Regions from separate parts of the Streptomyces sp. NPDC021096 genome, predicted to be linked through region 3. Evidence: riboswitches for the same ligand, from Rfam matches in the RefSeq annotation. Region 3 holds a riboswitch; each other region holds the start of a gene.
The links. A riboswitch is a leader RNA that binds a small molecule or an ion and turns the genes downstream of it on or off. The one in region 3 is predicted to bind thiamine pyrophosphate.
Positions count from the first base shown of each region.

Region 1: another riboswitch for thiamine pyrophosphate. It lies ahead of thiC (phosphomethylpyrimidine synthase ThiC); the one in region 3 lies ahead of thiO (glycine oxidase ThiO).
Region 2: another riboswitch for thiamine pyrophosphate. It lies ahead of AB0G59_RS24760 (thiamine ABC transporter substrate-binding protein); the one in region 3 lies ahead of thiO (glycine oxidase ThiO).

Region 1 is NZ_JBFADG010000007.1:182,058-187,837, reverse strand. Features, by position in the region: gene AB0G59_RS13685 (metallophosphoesterase) at 1-671, shown strand, start outside; gene AB0G59_RS13680 (hypothetical protein) at 861-1,742, shown strand; gene thiC (phosphomethylpyrimidine synthase ThiC) at 1,777-3,555, opposite strand; TPP riboswitch at 3,549-3,685, opposite strand; gene AB0G59_RS13670 (YibE/F family protein) at 3,747-5,066, shown strand; gene AB0G59_RS13665 (hypothetical protein) at 5,086-5,286, shown strand; gene AB0G59_RS13660 (SPFH domain-containing protein) at 5,460-5,780, shown strand, end outside.
Region 2 is NZ_JBFADG010000025.1:49,517-55,296, reverse strand. Features, by position in the region: gene AB0G59_RS24765 (iron ABC transporter permease) at 1-515, opposite strand, end outside; gene AB0G59_RS24760 (thiamine ABC transporter substrate-binding protein) at 599-1,687, opposite strand; TPP riboswitch at 1,683-1,788, opposite strand; gene rlmN (23S rRNA (adenine(2503)-C(2))-methyltransferase RlmN) at 1,821-2,930, opposite strand; gene AB0G59_RS24750 (phosphatidate cytidylyltransferase) at 3,117-4,220, opposite strand; gene frr (ribosome recycling factor) at 4,220-4,777, opposite strand; gene pyrH (UMP kinase) at 4,945-5,724, opposite strand.
Region 3 is NZ_JBFADG010000008.1:151,329-157,108, forward strand. Features, by position in the region: gene pknB (Stk1 family PASTA domain-containing Ser/Thr kinase) at 1-764, opposite strand, end outside; gene AB0G59_RS14680 (thiazole synthase) at 867-1,670, opposite strand; gene thiS (sulfur carrier protein ThiS) at 1,680-1,910, opposite strand; gene thiO (glycine oxidase ThiO) at 1,907-3,085, opposite strand; TPP riboswitch at 3,083-3,195, opposite strand; gene AB0G59_RS14695 (FAD-dependent oxidoreductase) at 3,384-4,610, shown strand; gene AB0G59_RS14700 (Rv2175c family DNA-binding protein) at 4,702-5,067, shown strand; gene thiE (thiamine phosphate synthase) at 5,158-5,780, shown strand, end outside.

The sequences.
Region 1 (5,780 bases), on a different contig from region 3:
GCGTCGGCGTGATCGACCTCGTCATGCGGCTGTCCGCCGAGGCCGCCGCCGCCGGCGGCTACTGCAAGGCCCTCATGGGCAACCACGAGCTGCTGCTCATCGGCGCCAAGCGGTTCGCCGACACGCCGGTCAACTCCGGCGCCGGCACCGCCTCCTTCCAGGCGGCCTGGCTCCTCAACGGCGGCCAGCGCACCGACATGGAGCGCCTGGAGGACCACCACCTGCAGTGGATGTCGCGCCTGGACGCGATGGCGCGCGAGGACGGGCACCTGCTCGTGCACTCCGACACCACCGCCTATCTGGAATTCGGCGACTCCATCGAGGACGTCAACGACGCGATCACCGAGGCCCTGCAGCGCAACGACCCCGACGAGGTCTGGGACCTGTTCCGCAAGTTCACCAAGCGGTTCGCCTTCCGCGACGAGGACGCGGGCCCGATGGCCGTACGGGAGCTGCTGCAGACCTACGGCGGCGCCCGCATCGTGCACGGCCACAGCCCCATCCCCTACCTCCTGGGCGAGGTCGGTACCGAGGAGGCGGACGAGGACGGCGGCGGCGCGCCGGTGGTGGACGGTCCGCATCTTTACGCCGACGGGCTGGCGCTCGCCATGGACGGCGGCGTCACCATGGCCGGAAAACTGCTGGTCGTGCAACTTCCGCTGGCCGGCTGAGGGTTCAGCGGGGCGCTCCACGGGCAGATGAGGAGTTCCACCGGCGCGGGGTAATTCGGGAAACACACTGTCACCCCGCGCCCGTGCGGCTCTACCATCGGCTTATCCGTAGCAGGCTCTCCTCCGTTTCCGCCCACTGCCCGGTGGTACAGCCGGCATCAAGGCCCTACGGAGCATCGGGGGATGCACATGAACAGCGCTCCGCACCTGTTGGCCGAGGACCGCCCGGAATTCGAGCGGGTTCTCGACCAGGCGTTGCGTTCAGCGGACCGAGACCCTGAGATCAGCGCACTGGCCGCCGCGATAGGACAGCGGCTCAATACCGAACAACTGCGCACCATGGCACTCAGCGCCATGTCCGCCATCTGCGCGTGCGCGGCGACGGAATACCAGGACTTCGTCGGCGCACGCGAGGAACTGCGCGCCCGGTCGGCCGCCGCCCGGCCCCGGCCGGTCGCCAGCGCGGTGGCGCACGGCGGCGAGGGCGGCCACGGCAGCGCGCCCTGTCCCGAGACGGAACCCGCCGACGTGCCCGAGGACGAGGGCGCCGGCGCAGGAGCGGTCCTGGCCGTCCTGGCCCCGGCCCTGGCGGGGATCGCCGCGTTCCTCTTCCTGCTGATCGGCTACGTCATGCGGACGGTCGGCTCGAGCGAGCCCGTCGCGGGCCAGATGATCACGGTCGGCTGGTGGTTCGGCGGCTTCACCGTCGCCGGAGTGCTGGTCGCCATGTCCGGCATGCTGCGCACCGCCCTGCGCAACGGCCGGCAGCAGGAGGCGCCGCACGGCGACGGACTCTCCGAGGCGGCCGAGCAGGCCCGCGAGGCCTGGCGGCGGGCGCTGCTGGAGCGCGGCATCCTGCCCTTCCTCCGCGAAGCGCTGGCCAACGGATCGGGGCCACGCCCCGCCCCCGTGCGCAGGCAGCCTTCCGGCCCCGGCCGCACCCCCCAGCTCGGCTACTCCCGGCCCGGCTTCTCCAGCCCCGACAGCGACCCGTCCTCGTCCACCCGTGCGGGCTTCACCAGCCCGGATTTCACGAGCCCGGAGTTCGGCACGGACCACCGGCCCGAATAGGCCGGTGGTCCACCGGTCGGCCGGTCCGGGCGGTTCAGTCCGCGATCGGCAGATATACGCGATTGCCCGAGGCCGCGAACTCCTTGGACTTCTGCGCCATTCCGGCCTGCGGATCGACGGCTTCCCCGGCGGCGACGGCAAGATCTCCCCCGTGCTCACGGCGAATGTCCTGGGAGATCTTCATCGAACAGAACTTGGGTCCGCACATCGAGCAGAAGTGCGCCGTCTTCGCCGGCTCGGCCGGAAGCGTCTCGTCGTGGAAGGCGCGGGCCGTCTCCGGGTCCAGGGCCAGATTGAACTGGTCCTCCCAGCGGAATTCGAAACGCGCGTCGGAGAGGGCGTCGTCCCACTCCTGCGCCCCGGGGTGGCCCTTGGCGAGATCCGCCGCATGCGCGGCGATCTTGTAGGTGATGACGCCGGTCTTCACGTCGTCGCGGTCCGGCAGGCCCAGGTGCTCCTTGGGCGTGACGTAGCAGAGCATCGCGGTGCCCCACCAGGCGATCATCGCCGCGCCGATCCCCGAGGTGATGTGGTCGTACGCCGGTGCGACGTCCGTCGTCAGGGGGCCGAGCGTGTAGAACGGCGCCTCCTCGCAGATCTCCTGCTGGAGGTCGATGTTCTCCTTGATCTTGTGCATCGGGACATGGCCCGGGCCCTCGATCATCGTCTGGACGTTATGGCGCTTGGCGATGGTGTTGAGCTCGCCGAGCGTCCTGAGCTCCGCGAACTGCGCCTCGTCGTTCGCGTCCGCGATCGAGCCGGGGCGCAGGCCGTCGCCCAGGGAGTACGTGACGTCGTACGCGGCGAGGATCTCGCAGAGCTCCTCGAAGTTCTCGTAGAGGAACGACTCCTTGTGGTGCGCCAGGCACCACGCGGCCATGATCGAGCCGCCGCGCGAGACGATGCCGGTCTTGCGGCGGGCGGTCAGCGGGACGTAGCGCAGCAGCACGCCGGCGTGGACGGTCATGTAGTCGACGCCCTGTTCGGCCTGCTCGATGACCGTGTCCTTGTAGATCTCCCAGGTCAGCTCCTCGGCCTTGCCGTCGACCTTCTCCAGGGCCTGGTAGAGCGGGACGGTGCCGATGGGGACGGGGGAGTTGCGCAGCACCCACTCGCGGGTGGTGTGGATGTTGCGGCCGGTGGAGAGGTCCATGACCGTGTCGGCACCCCAGCGGGTGGCCCAGGTCATCTTCTCCACCTCCTCCTCGATGGAGGAGGTCACAGCGGAGTTGCCGATGTTGGCGTTCACCTTGACCAGGAACTTCTTGCCGATGATCATCGGCTCGATCTCCGGGTGGTTCACGTTCGCCGGGAGCACGGCGCGGCCGGCCGCGATCTCCTCGCGGACCGTCTCGGGGGAGACGTTCTCGCGGAGGGCGACGTACTCCATCTCCTCGGTGATCTCACCGCGGCGCGCGTACGCGAGCTGGGTCACCGCGGCGCCGCTGCGGCCCCGGCGGGGCTGGCGGGGGCGGCCGGGGAAGACGGCGTCCAGGTTCTTCAGGCCGCCGCGGGGCGAGGTGTGCTTGATGCCGTCGTCCTCGGGGCGCATGGGGCGCCCCGCGTACTCCTCGGTGTCGCCGCGGCCGATGATCCAGTTCTCCCGGAGCGGGAGGAGGCCGCGCCGGACGTCCGTCGCGACGGCCGGATCGGTGTACGGGCCGGAGGTGTCGTACAGCCGTACGTCCTGCCCGTTGGTGAGGTGCACTCGCCGCACCGGAACCCTGAGGTCCGGCCGCGAGCCGGTCACGTAGTCCTTGTTCCAGCCGATCTCCCGGCCGGTTTCGGACGTGCGTGCATCCTGCGAGGTCATCAGACCAGTCTCCCTACGCCGGCATTACCCGGTAACAGGTTCGGCGGTCGACGCAGCGGCGTCCGTACGTGTTCCGTACGGAGGTCAGCGCCCTCTCAGCCCGGTGCTCCGAGCTCCCGCGATTGCAAAGGTGGCACCACGCTAGCGCCTTCCGGCGCGGAGCTGCCAGGGGGGCTTGCGATGATCGGGGGGTGACCCCCACTGACCCCAGCCCCCACACCCCCCACGCACACGGCCATTCCCACGGGCATGGCCACTCCCATGGCCACGGCCCCGCGTCACCCGTTTCGGCGCATCTGCGCAAGGTGATCGCGGCGGTGCTCATCCCCTTCGCGGTCGCCGTGGTGACCGGCCTCATAGTCCTCTGGCCGGGCGGCGCCCCTCCGCACCAGCACACCGGTGTGGGCCTCGACCAGAAGACGGAGTCGGGGCGGGTGGTGAAGATCGAGGAGTTCACCTGCCCCAGGTCGGGCGGGCAGCCGCCGCAGCAACAGCAGGCGCCGCCGGGTGCGCCGCCGGCCGACCAGGGGCCGTGCGAGAAAGCCACGATCGAGGTGACCTCGGGCCCCGACAAGGGGAAGACCTTCACGGAGGTCGTACAGCCGAGCGCTTCCCGCCGCTACGACGTCGGGCAGAAGGTGGTCCTGGCGTACGCGCCGAAGGCCCCGGAGAATCTGCGCTATTCGGTCACGGACGTGGACCGGACCTTCCCGATGGTGGTGCTCGCCGTGGTCTTCGCGCTCGCGGTCGTGGTGGTGGGGCGGCTGCGCGGGCTCTTCGCACTGATCGCGCTGGTGATCAGCTTCGGGGTACTGACGCTGTTCATCCTGCCGGCGATCCTCCAGGGCTCGAATCCGCTGCTGGTCGCCGTGATCGGCGGCAGCGCGATCATGCTGATCGCGCTGTACATGTGCCATGGGCTCACGGCCCGGACCTCGGTGGCGGTACTGGGCACGCTGATGTCCCTGCTGGTCATCGGCCTGCTGGGGTCGCTGTTCATCGAGTGGGCCCATCTGACGGGCAACACCGACGACCAGACCGGCCTGGTGCACGGGCTCTATCCGCAGATCGAGATCCGCGGCCTGCTGCTGGCCGGCATCATCATCGGCTCGCTGGGCGTGCTCGACGACGTGACCGTCACCCAGACCTCGGCGGTGTGGGAGCTGAAGGACGCCGATCCGACCGCGAATTGGCGCAAACTGTACGGCTCGGCGATGCGCATCGGGCGGGACCACATCGCGTCGGTGGTGAACACGCTCGTGCTCGCCTACGCCGGCGCGTCCCTGCCGTTGCTGTTGCTGTTCACCATCGCCGACAGTGGGGTGGGGACGGTGGCGACGAGCGAGATCGTCGCGGAGGAGATCGTCCGCACGCTGGTGGGCAGCATCGGACTGGTGGCCTCGGTCCCGGTGACGACCCTGCTGGCGGCGCTCGTTGTCAGTGCCGACCGGCACAATGCGAGCACGGGGAGAACGCGGTCGCGGGGTGGCAGGCGCCGCCGCGCGAAGTGAGGAAACGGGGGGGCTTCCTGTGGTCGGTGCGCTGGGCAGAGTGACGGGGACGGTCGGTCCGGGGCTGGTCGGCGAGGTGATGGTGCGGGTGCGGGGCGGCGCCGAGGCGTTCCTGGCCTATCCGGCCGAGGGAGACGGGCGCATCGAGCGGGGCACGGTCGTCGTGGTCGTGGAGTATCTGCCGCCCCGCACGGTCTATGTGACACCTGCCTACGGCTGAGGCGCGACGGCCGGGTGATGGCCCGGTGATGCCGGGTTTTCCTTACGTGGTGTTGCCGGTTCCGGGCGTTCAAGATCCAGTCGAGGGGGTAGGGGCGTCTTCGCCCGGGTGTGCCCGGGCGGACTCTTCTTGATCACACGGCCCGGGACGGGCCGCAAAAAGGGGGGCTACGCATGTTCATTGGCATCGTGGCGGGGGTCGCGCTCGTCGCGGTCGGCATCCTGCTCGGGCTGTTCAAACTCATGTGGCGGGTCGCGGAGCCGAACGAGGCCCTGGTCATCTCCGGTTCCAAGCACCGCACGGAGGGCCTGGAGGAGGGCATGGGCTTCCGGATCGTCACGGGGCGGGGAACGCTCGTGCTGCCGGGGGTGCAGGTGGTGCGGAAGTTGTCACTCGACCTCAACGAGGCCGATTTGAACGTGGATTGCGTGACGAAACAGGGCATTCCACTCAAGGTGCATGGCGTGGTCATCTTCAAGGTGGGGGACGACTTC
Region 2 (5,780 bases), on a different contig from region 3:
CGCCGCCAGGCGGCGAGGCGGCCGGCGCCCAGGACGCGCGCCGCCTCCTCCTGGCGGGGGTCGAGCTGGGCCCACAGGCCGCCGACCGTACGGACGACGACGGCGTAGTTGAAGAAGACGTGGGCGAGGAGGATCGCCCAGACCGTGGTGTCCAGACGCACCCCCCACAGCTCGTCCAGCAGCCCCCCGCGTCCCAGCAGCGCCAGGAAGGCCGAGCCGACCACGACGGTCGGCAGCACGAAGGGGACGGTGACCACGGCCCTCAGCAGGTGCTTGCCGGGGAAGTCGAAGCGCGCGAAGACGTACGCGCCGGGGAGCGCGAGCAGGAGCGTGAGGGCGGTGGAGGCGGCGGCCTGCCAGGTGGTGAACCACAGGACGTCGCCGATGCGGGGGTCGGTGACGACCTCGCCGATGCGGGCGAGCTGCCACTGGCCGCCGGCCTTCAGGCCACGGGAGACGATCGCGGCGACGGGGTAGGCGAAGAAGACCCCGAAGAAGGCGAGCGGCACGGCCATCAGGGCGAGCCGCGTCGCCGTCCGCCGGGGGCCGCCCGGCAGGGGTGCCTGACGGGCGGCCGCTCCGGGGCCGGTCTCGGGACCTACTTCAGGACGAGCGAGGACCATTCCTTGACCCACTGGTCGCGGTTCTTGGCGATCTTCTCGGGCGCGAGCGTCTCCGGGCGGTCGATCCGCGCGCCGTACTTGGTGAAGACCTCGGGCAGCTTGGCGTCCTGGTGGGCCGGCTTGACGAACATCTGGAGGGGCATGTCCTCCTGGAACGTCCTGCTCAGCAGGAAGTCGATCAGGGCCTTGCCGCCCTCGGCGTTCTTGGCGCCCTTGAGCAGGCCCGCGAACTCGATCTGGCGGAAGCAGGTGCCCGTCGCCACGCCGGTCGGGCCCTCCTTGGGCTCCGGCTTCACGCCGAGGACCTCGGCGGGCGGGCTGGAGGCGTAGGAGACGACCAGGGGCTTGTCGCCCTTGGCCTTCCTTCCGGCGGCGGAGCCGGAGAAGCGGTCGTTGTAGGCCTGCTCCCAGCCGTCGACGACCTCGACGCCGTTGTCCTTCAGCTTCTTCCAGTAGTCCTTCCAGCCGTCGTCGCCGTACTTGGCGGCGGTGGCGAGCTGGAAGGCCAGGCCGGGCGAGGAGGTCGCGGCGTTCTCGGTGACCAGGAGGTTCTTGTACTCCGGCTTGACCAGGTCGTCGAAGGACTGCGGCGGGGCCAGCTTGTGGTCCGCGAAGTAGGCGCGGTCGTAGTTGACGCAGATGTCGCCGGTGTCGACCGGGGTGACCCGGTGCTCGGCGGCGTCGGCCTGGAGGTCCTTGGGGACGCCGTCCAGGCCCTTGGCCTCGTACGGCGCGAACAGGCCGTTGTCGAGCGCGCGGGAGAGCAGGGTGTTGTCGACGCCGAAGAAGACGTCGCCCTGCGGGTGGCTCTTGGAGAGGATCGCCTGGTTGACGGCCCGGCCGGCGTCGCCGCTCTTGAGGACCTTGACGGTGTAGCCGGTCTGCTCGGTGAACTTCTCGAGCACGTCCTTGGAGGCCGTGAAGGAGTCGTGCGAGACGAGGGTGACGGTCTTGTCCCCGGACGCCCCCGAGCCCTTGTCGTCCGAGCCGCAGGCCGCGAGGGCGGGCAGGCCCAGCGCGACGGCGGCCGCCGCGCCGAGGGCACGCCGAAGGTTGGTGTTCATGGTGGTGCTGACTCCCTACGCCGGTATGACCCGGATCAGGTCCGAGGGTCTGCGGGCCGTGCCGCACTCTCAGCGCTTGCTGCGCTCCCCTGTCGGATTGTTCATTTGTACGAGTTGATGCAGAGGGACAGTATCAGCGCTCGGTGGCGGCCAGCTGTCCGCACGCCCCGTCGATCTCCTGGCCCCGGGTGTCACGCACGGTCACGGGCACGCCGTGGGCCGCGATCGCCTCGACGAAGGCCCGCTCGTCCTCCGGCCGGGACGCCGTCCACTTCGAGCCGGGGGTGGGGTTGAGCGGGATGAGGTTGACGTGCACCCGCTTGCCCTTGAGGAGCCTGCCGAGCAGGTCACCGCGCCACGCCTGGTCGTTGATGTCGCGGATCAGGGCGTACTCGATGGAGATGCGGCGGCCGGACTTCTCCGCGTACTCCCAGGCGGCGTCGAGGACCTCGCGGACCTTCCAGCGGGTGTTGACCGGCACGAGGGTGTCGCGCAGCTCGTCGTCCGGCGCGTGCAGCGAGACCGCGAGCCGGCACTTGAAGCCCTCGTCGGCGAAGCGGTGCATCGCCGGGACCAGGCCCACCGTGGAGACGGTGATGCCGCGCTGGGAGAGGCCCAGGCCGTCGGGCTCGGGGTCGGTCAGCCGGCGGATGGCGCCGACGACGCGCTTGTAGTTGGCCAGCGGCTCGCCCATGCCCATGAAGACGATGTTGGACAGCCGGGCGGGGCCGCCGGGGACGTCGCCGTCGCGCAGGGCGCGCATGCCGTCGACGATCTGGTGCACGATCTCGGCCGTCGAGAGGTTGCGGTCCAGGCCCGCCTGGCCGGTGGCGCAGAACGGGCAGTTCATGCCGCAGCCGGCCTGGGAGCTGATGCACATGGTGACCCGGTCGGGGTAGCGCATCAGGACGGACTCGACGAGCTTGCCGTCGTGCAGGCGCCACAGGGTCTTGCGGGTGGTGTCGTTGTCGCACGAGATGTGCCGCACCACGCTCATCAGGTCCGGCAGCAGCTCGCCGGCGAGCTTCTCGCGGGACGCGGCCGGGATGTCCGTCCAGGCCGCCGGGTCGTGCGCGTACCGGGCGAAGTAGTGCTGGGAGAGCTGCTTGGCGCGGAACGGCTTCTCGCCGATCGCGGCGACGGCCTCGCGGCGCTCGGCGGGGGTGAGGTCGGCAAGGTGCCGCGGGGGCAGCTTGGCCCCGCGGGGGGCGACGAACGTCAGTTCTCCAGGCGCGGGGGCCATGAGCGAAAACTCCTCATTGCGACGAGAGCGGATGATCTCCGCAGTCGCGGAGCCAGCGGCAGGACGATGCCGGAACCCGGAGGTCTCAGAAAGGGGCACCCCCGCGTGCGCGGGGCCGGAAAAGGGCCCGCCGCGCAGCGACGAGCCCTTCCAGGGTACCTGGCCCGCATCCGGGCCCGATTCGATCTAGGCGGAGCCCACGAACGCCACCATCAGCAGCCACACCACGGGCGCGGTCGGCAGGAGCGAGTCCAGCCGGTCCATGATCCCTCCGTGGCCGGGCAGCAGGGCGCCCATGTCCTTGATGCCCAGGTCCCGCTTGATCATCGACTCGCCGAGATCGCCCAGCGTGGCGCTGACGGCGACCGCGAGGCCGAGCAGCAGCCCCTCCCACCACACGCCGTCCTCGATCAGGAAGTGCATGCACAGCGCGCCCGCCACCATGGCGAACGCCACGGCGCCGAGGAGCCCCTCGCGGGTCTTGCCGGGGCTGATGCGCGGGGCGAGCTTGTGCTTGCCGAACCGCCAGCCCACCGCGTAGGCCCCGGTGTCGCTGACGACCGTCAGGACGAGGAACGTCAGCACCCGCCAGGCGCCGTCCTCCGCCGAGAGCATCAGCGCCACGAAGGTGGCCAGGAACGGCACGTAGAACGCCGCGAAGACGCCGGCGGTGACGTCCTTGAGGTAGTCGTCCGGCGGCTCGGTCATGCGCCACACCAGCACGGCGAGCGCGGTGAAGGCCATGGCCACCCACGCGCCCTCGGGCCCGTTGACATAGCCCGCGACGATCATCGCGGCGCCGCCGATGGCCAGCGGCACCAGGGGTGCCTTGATGGCCTTGCGCTCGGCGAGCCGGGAGGTCAGCTCCCACAGCCCGACCACCACGGCGAGAACGATCACGCCGAGGAAGACGGGCTTGTAGATGAACAAGGAGGCGAGGATCACCGCGCCGAGGCCGATACCGACCCCTATCGCGGCACGCAGATCCCGGCCCGCGCTCTTCTTCGCCTTGGCCCCCTGGGGGGTGGCAGGCTCCTGCGGCCGGATGTCGGGCTCCTGTTCATCGCGGAACAGGGGACCACCGATGTGGGCGGCCCCCTGCTCACGGTCGTCCTGGTCTCCCCCTGCTCCGGGCACGATAGGCATGGGCCGAGTCTGCGCCGCGACGCCCACGTCGTGCAGGGGACCCGCCGGAAGGGGCACCTCCCGGGGGTAGCCGGGGGCGAGTCCCTGATCGGTGGACCCCCAGTGTCCGGCGCGCGGCGGGGCTCCCCAGGATGCGTCGTTCATCAGACCTCGAGCAGCTCGGATTCCTTGTGCTTGAGCAGCTCGTCCACCTGCGCGACGTACTTCGCGGTGGTGTCGTCGAGCTCCTTCTCCGCGCGGCGCACCTCGTCCTCGCCGGACTCCTTGTCCTTGACGAGCTTGTCGAGGGCGTCCTTCGCCTTGCGGCGGATGGAGCGGATCGAGACCTTGGCGTCCTCGGCCTTGGTCTTGGCGACCTTGACGAACTCCCTGCGGCGCTGCTCGGTCAGCTCCGGGAAGGTCACCCGGATGATGTTGCCGTCGTTGCTCGGGTTGACGCCGAGGTCCGAGTCGCGGATCGCCTGCTCGATGTTGCGCAGCGCGCTCTTGTCGAACGGCGTGACCACGGCCATGCGCGGCTCGGGCACCGAGAACGACGCCAGCTGGTTGATGGGCGTCAGCGCACCGTAGTAGTCCGCCACGATCTTGTTGAACATCGCCGGGTGCGCACGCCCGGTGCGGATCGCCGCGAAGTCCTCCTTGGCGACCACGACGGCCTTCTCCATCTTCTCCTCGGCCTCGAGGAGGATCTCTTCGATCACCACTTGCTCCTGGTGTTATCAGTAAGCAGAGCCTCGCCCCTGCGCGCGTCTTCTCCTGCACGGTGTCCGACCGGCAGGCAGTTGTCCATCCCCGTGCCGAGGTCTTCCCACGGCACGGGGTTGCCGCCCGTGCCCCTTCGGTGCGCGGTACGGGCGGCGGTGCGGGCTCAGGCCCGCGTGGCCTGGTCGCTCACGAGCGTGCCGATCTTCTCACCCTTCACCGCACGCGCGATGTTGCCCTCGGCCAGCAGCTCGAAGACCAGGATCGGCAGCTTGTTGTCCATGCACAGGCTGATGGCGGTGGCGTCGGCGACCTTGAGGCCGCGGGCGAGCACCTCGCCGTACTCCAGCGCGTCGAACTTCACCGCGTCGGGGTTCTTCTTGGGGTCGGAGTCGTAGACCCCGTCGACGCCGTTCTTGCCCATGAGGATCGCCTCGGCGTGGACCTCGAGGGCGCGCTGGGCGGCGGTGGTGTCGGTGGAGAAGTAGGGCATGCCCATGCCCGCGCCGAAGATCACGACGCGGCCCTTCTCCAGGTGGCGCACGGCGCGCAGCGGGATGAACGGCTCGGCGACCTGGCCCATGGTGATGCCGGTCTGGACCCGGGTCTCGACGCCTTCCTTGGCCAGGAAGTCCTGGAGGGCGAGGCTGTTCATCACGGTGCCGAGCATGCCCATGTAGTCCGAGCGGGCCCGGTCCATGCCGCGCTGCTGGAGCTCGGCGCCGCGGAAGAAGTTGCCGCCGCCGATGACCACGGCGATCTCGTAGCCCTCACGGACCACGGCCGCGATCTCGCGGGCGATGGCGTGCACGACGTCGGGGTCGACGCCCAGTCCGCCGCCACCGGCGAAGGCCTCACCTGACAGTTTCAGCAGGAACCGACGGGGCTTGCCCTGGTCGGCGCTCTTGTCGTCGGCGGCCTGCTTGGTGTCCGCGCCCTGGTTCATTGGAGTTCTCCTCGTGCACATACGAAGAAGGCCATTGCCGGATGGATCCTTTCGGT
Region 3 (5,780 bases):
GCGGCGGCCACCAGGGCGTCCAGGCCGGGTGCGAGCCCGGGAACGGCCGCCGACGGCGGCGGTACGTCCTCGTGCAGGTGCTGGTAGAGGACCTGGGCGGGGGTGGCCCCGCCGTGCGGCTTGGCGCCGGTGAGCATCTCGTAGAGCACGACGCCGCAGGCGTAGACGTCCGCCCGGGGGTCGGCCGTGCCGTGCTCGATCTGCTCGGGGGCCAGGTACGACACCGTGCCCAGGACCGAGCCCGTGCTGGTCGTGGTGTTGGTGTCCACCGCCCGCACCAGCCCGAAGTCGGCGACCTTGACCCGGCCGTCGTCGCCGATCAGGACGTTCTCCGGCTTCATGTCGCGGTGGACCAGCCCCGCCAGATGCGCGGCGCCCAGGGCCGCCAGCACCGGTTCGACGACGTCGAGCGCGGCGCGCGGCTGCAGGGCCCCGCGCTCGCGCAGCACGTCGCGCAGCGTGCACCCGGCCACGTACTCCATCGCGAGATAGACGTACCGGCCGTCGGTGCCCTGGTCGAAGACGCTCACCACGTTGGGGTGGTCGAGCCGGGCCACGGACTTGGCCTCACGGATGAAGCGGTCCACGAAGGCCCCGTCGGCGGCCAGCGAGGGGTGCATCACCTTCAGGGCGAGCACCCGGTCGAGCCGGGTGTCCAGCGCGCGGTACACCGTGGCCATGCCGCCCACGGCCACCCGCGCCTCGACGCGGTAACGGCCGTCGAGCAGGTGATCGACGAGGGGGTCCGGCAGGGTCGTATCCACGGCATAGGAGTTTACGAGCCATGACCGACACCCCGTGCGCGTTGTGCCTCGCTCGCGCTTTCTGAAGCCGAACAGTGACAGGAATGCCCGTTCGGGGCGGCGCTACGGGCGGCCGAACGCCGGCCGCTCGGGATCCAGGTCCGCGCGGCCCGCCACCGGCGACGACGCCTCGGCGAAGTGCCGGCGCGGGATCCGCCCCGCCCGGTGGGCCAGCCGGCCCGCCTCCACCGCGTGCCGCATGGCCTCGGCCATCATCACCGGCTCCTGCGCGCGCGTCACGGCCGAGGCCAGCATCACGGCCGCACACCCCAGCTCCATGGCCAGCGCGGCGTCCGAGGCGGTGCCCGCGCCCGCGTCCAGGATCACCGGGACGCCCGCGCGCTCGGTGATCAGCTGGAAGTTGTGCGGATTGCGGATGCCGAGGCCGGAACCGATCGGCGCGCCCAGCGGCATGATCGCCGCACAGCCGACGTCCTCCAGCTTGCGGGCCAGGACCGGGTCGTCATTGGTGTACGGCAGCACGGTGAAGCCGTCGTCCACCAGGATCTCGGCCGCGTCCAGCAGCTCGATGGGGTCGGGCAGCAGGGTGCGCTCGTCGGCGATCACCTCGAGCTTGACCCAGTCCGTGCCGAGCGCCTCGCGGGCCAGCCGGGCGGTGAGCACCGCCTCGCCGGCGGTGAAGCAGCCCGCCGTGTTCGGCAGCACCCGGATGCCGTGCTTCTCCAGCACCGACAGCACCGAACCCCGCACGGTCGCGTCGAGGCGGCGCATGGCGACCGTGGTCAGCTCGGTCCCGGAGGCGATGAGGGCGCGTTCGAGCACGTCCAGGCTCGGGGCGCCGCCCGTGCCCATGATCAGCCGGGAGGTGAAGGAGGTGTCCGCGACGGTGAGCAGATCGTCAGCCATCTGTGCTGATCAGCCCCCCTGCACCGCGGTGAGGACCTCGACGCGGTCCCCGTCGTCGAGCACGGTCTCCTGCCACCGGCCCCGGGGCACGACGGCTTCGTTGACGGCGGCGGCGACGCCGCTGTGCGCGTCGGTGAGCGTCGAGACGAGCCCGCCGAGGGTCGTCCCCGCCGGGACGGCGCGGCGCTCTCCGTTGACGCTGACGCTGATGGTGTGGGTGGCGACTTCGCTGCCGGTCATGCGGACTGCTCCTGGAATGCGGGGGTGAAGCGTCGGGGGGAGAAGGGGCGGGCCGCCTCGGGCAGCCGCCCGGTGGTCAGGACCTCGGCCATCACGTCACCGGTGACGGGGGTCAGCAGCACGCCGTTTCGGTGGTGGCCGGTGGCCGCGAGCAGCCCCGGCAGCTCGGTCGGACCGAGCAGCGGGGCGTTGTCCGGGGAGCCCGGGCGCAGCCCCGCGAGGGTCTCCACCAGGGGCAGCTCGGTGATGCCGGGCACCAGCTCGTGGGCGTCGCGCAGCAGCTCGTAGACGCCGCCCGCCGTCACGGTGGTGTCCCAGCCCAGCTCCTCGGTCGTCGCGCCGACGACCAGCTCGCCGTTCTCGCGCGGCACCAGGTACACCGGGCCGCCGCGGACGACCGCCCGCAGCGTCCGGGAGAGGAACGGCCGGTGGGAGGCCGGGACGCGCAGCCGCAGGATCTGGCCCTTGACCGGGCGGACGGGCGGCAGCACGTGCTCGGGCAGGCCCGCGAGGCGGCCGCTGAGGCTGCCCGCCGCCAGCACCGTCTGCCCGGCGGCGACCCGGGTGCCGTCCGCGAGCTCCGCCCCGGCGGCCCGGCCCGCGGCGATCAGGGCCCGTACCGCCTCCGAGCGGTGGAAGACGACCCCGGCCCGCTCACAGGCCGTCAGCAGGGCCCGCGCGAGCCGCCGGGGGTCGGTCTGGTGGTCGCCGTCCACCCGCAGCCCCCCGCGTACGCCGGGCGCGAGCATCGGCTCCAGCCGACGGCACTCGCGCCCCGACAGCCACTGCGACTCCAGGCCCGATCGCTGCTGCAGGGCGTGCAGCTCCCTCAGGTGCGCCCGGTCGTCGGCGTCCAGCGCGACGGCCAGCGTGCCGCAGGCGCGGTAGCCGGTGTCCTGGCCGCTGGCCTCCTCCAGCTCGGCCGTGAACTGCGGATAGCGCCGCGCGGAGGCCAGGTTGAGGGCGAGCAGCGTCTGCTCGCCGTAGTGCAGTTCGGTCACGGCGGCCAGCATCCCGGCCGCCACCCGCGCCGCGCCGCCGCCGGGCGCCGGGTCGGCGACGGCGGTGCGCAGGCCGCGCTGGGCGGCGCGCCACGCCGTGACGAGGCCGATGACGCCCCCGCCGATGACGAGGACGTCACAGGAATGGTGCGCAGGATTTCGATGCGCGTGCATGGGCGTCCAGCCCCTCCCTTCGCCGGCATGACCCGGATCAGGTTCGTACGGTCGGAGGCCGTCCAGCCTCCCTCTCAGCCCGGTGCGTCCGGGCTCCCGCGAGTGCGTGCAGCGGCCACCCTAGTACGCGCCGAGGACCGCCCGGAAGGGCGGCCGCACCGCGCGGAGGGCCGCACACGCGCCGCGCCGCGCCCCCGTGGGGGATCCGGGGGAGCGGGGGCAACCCCCGTGACGTTGTGTCAGAGGTCTCCTCACGCGGTGCTGCGGCAGACGCGGGCCGCCGTCCTACAGTGATCGGGTGAGCGAGCAGACGAAACCTTCCGGTGACCGGCGCGTCGTCATCGTCGGCGCGGGCATGGCCGGGGTGCAGACCGCGGTCGCCCTGCGCGAGCAGGGCTGGAACGGCGCGATCTCCCTGCTGGGCGCCGAGCCCCACCAGCCCTACGACCGGCCGCCCCTGTCCAAGGCCGTGCTGCTCGGCAGGGCGGAGGGATCCGCCTTCGAGGTGGACTTCGACTCGCTCGGCATCGACCTGGAGCTCGGCCTGGAGGCCACCGGCCTGAGCGCCGACGAGCACGTCCTGCAGACGCGGCGCGGCCCCGTGCCGTACGACGTGCTGGTCATCGCCACCGGCGCCGAGCCGATCACCCTGCCCGGCGGCGAGGACCAGCCGGGCGTCCACGTGCTGCGCACTGTCGACGACGCCGAGCGGCTGCGCCCGGTCCTGGCCGGGCAGCGCGACGTCGTCGCCGTCGGGGCCGGCTGGATCGGCGCGGAGCTCGCGACCGCCGCGCGCGAGGCCGGCTGCCGGGTGACCGTCGTCGAGGCCGCGGACCGGCCGCTGGCGGGCGCCATGCCGGCCGAGGTCGCCGCCCACATGGCCGAGTGGTACGCCGACAGCGGGGCCCGGCTCCTCACGGGCGCGCGCGTGGCCGCCGTGGAGCCGGGGGCGGTCCTCCTCGCCGACGGCACCCGCCTGCCCGCGGACGCGGTGGTCGTGGGCATCGGCGCGCGGCCCGCGACGGGCTGGCTGGCCGGCTCGGGCGTCGAGCTCGCACCCGACGCCTCCGTCGTCACCGACGACCGGCTGCGCACCTCCCTGCCGGACGTCTACGCGGTCGGCGACTGCTGCTCCTTCCCCTCGGCCCGCTACGGCGAGCGGCTGCTGGTGCACCACTGGGACAACGCTCTGCAGGGGCCGCGGACCGTCGCCGAGAACATCGTCCACGGGCCCGCCGAGAGCCCGGTGTACGACCCGGTGCCCTACTTCTGGTCGGAGCAGTTCGGGCGCTTCGTGCAGTACGCGGGCCACCACGCGGGCGCCGACGAGCTCCTGTGGCGCGGCAACCCCTCGGGGGCGGCCTGGACGGTGTGCTGGCTGCGCTCGGGCGTCCTGGTGGCGCTGCTGGCCGTGGGGCGGCCGCGCGACCTCGCCCAGGGGCGCAAGCTCATCGAGAAGGGCGCCGCGCTGGACCGCGCGAAGGCGGCGGACGCCTCGGTTCCGCTGAAGTCCGCCGCGCTCTGAGCGCCCGGTGGGGTGATGTCGGCGGGGGTTCCCGGCCCGGCTCGGGTCAACCCGGCTACCGGCTGTCAGTCCCGGATGGCAGGCTTGTCCCGTGACCGAGATTGACGCAAAGATCGATGCTCTCGTCCCCGCCTGGCTCAACCTCCCCGACATCGCAGACAAGCTCGATGTCGAGGTGACGCGCGTCCGGCAGCTGGTCAAGGAAGGCCAGCTGATCGCGGTGCGCCGTGGCGAGAACCGAGTGCTCATGGTGCCCGCCGACTTCATCGGCGAGGACAAGGTGGTCAAGGGCCTGGCCGGGACCTTGACGCTGCTGCGGGACGACGGCTTCAGCGACGAGGAGATGCTGGAGTGGCTCTTCACTGCCGACCCCACCCTGCCCGGCACGCCGGCGCAGGCGCTGCGCGAGAATCGCGGCACGGAGGTGAAGCGCCGCGCCCAGGCGCTCGCCGTCTGACCGAGACCGAGTGAACCGTCCGGCGTACGGGCCGGGGACGCCCAGCGGGCGGCCCCCGGCCCGTACGCCGCCGACCCGGGGAGAGACCCGATGTCCGTCACCGCGCGCGAGCGGCTCGCCGACGCCCGGCTGTACCTGTGCACCGACGCGCGCAAGCGCCAGGGCGACCTGCCGGAGTTCCTGGACGCGGTCCTCGCCTCCGGCGTCGACATCATCCAGCTGCGCGACAAGGGCATGGAGGCGGGGGAGGAGCTGGAGCACCTCGCCGTCTTCGCCGACGCGGCCCGCCGCCACGGCAGGCTGCTGGCGGTCAACGACCGCGCGGACGTCGCGCACGCCGCCGGCTCCGACGTGCTGCACCTGGGCCAGGGCGACCTGCCCGTGCCCGCCGCCCGCGCCGTCCTCGGCGAGGACGTGCTGATCGGCCGCTCCACACACGCGGAGGCCGAGGTGGCCGCCGCCGTCGCCGAGCCCGGCGTGGACTACTTCTGCACCGGCCCCTGCTGGCCGACCCCCACCAAGCCCGGCCGCCACGCCCCGGGGCTGTCCCTGGTGCGCTACGCCGCCGCGCTCGAGCCCGTACGGCCGTGGTTCGCGATCGGCGGCATCGACGAGGGCAATCTGGACGAGGTGCTGGACGCCGGCGCCCGGCGCGTCGTGGTGGTGCGGGCCATCACCGAGGCGGACGACCCGGGCGAGGCCGCCGCACGGCT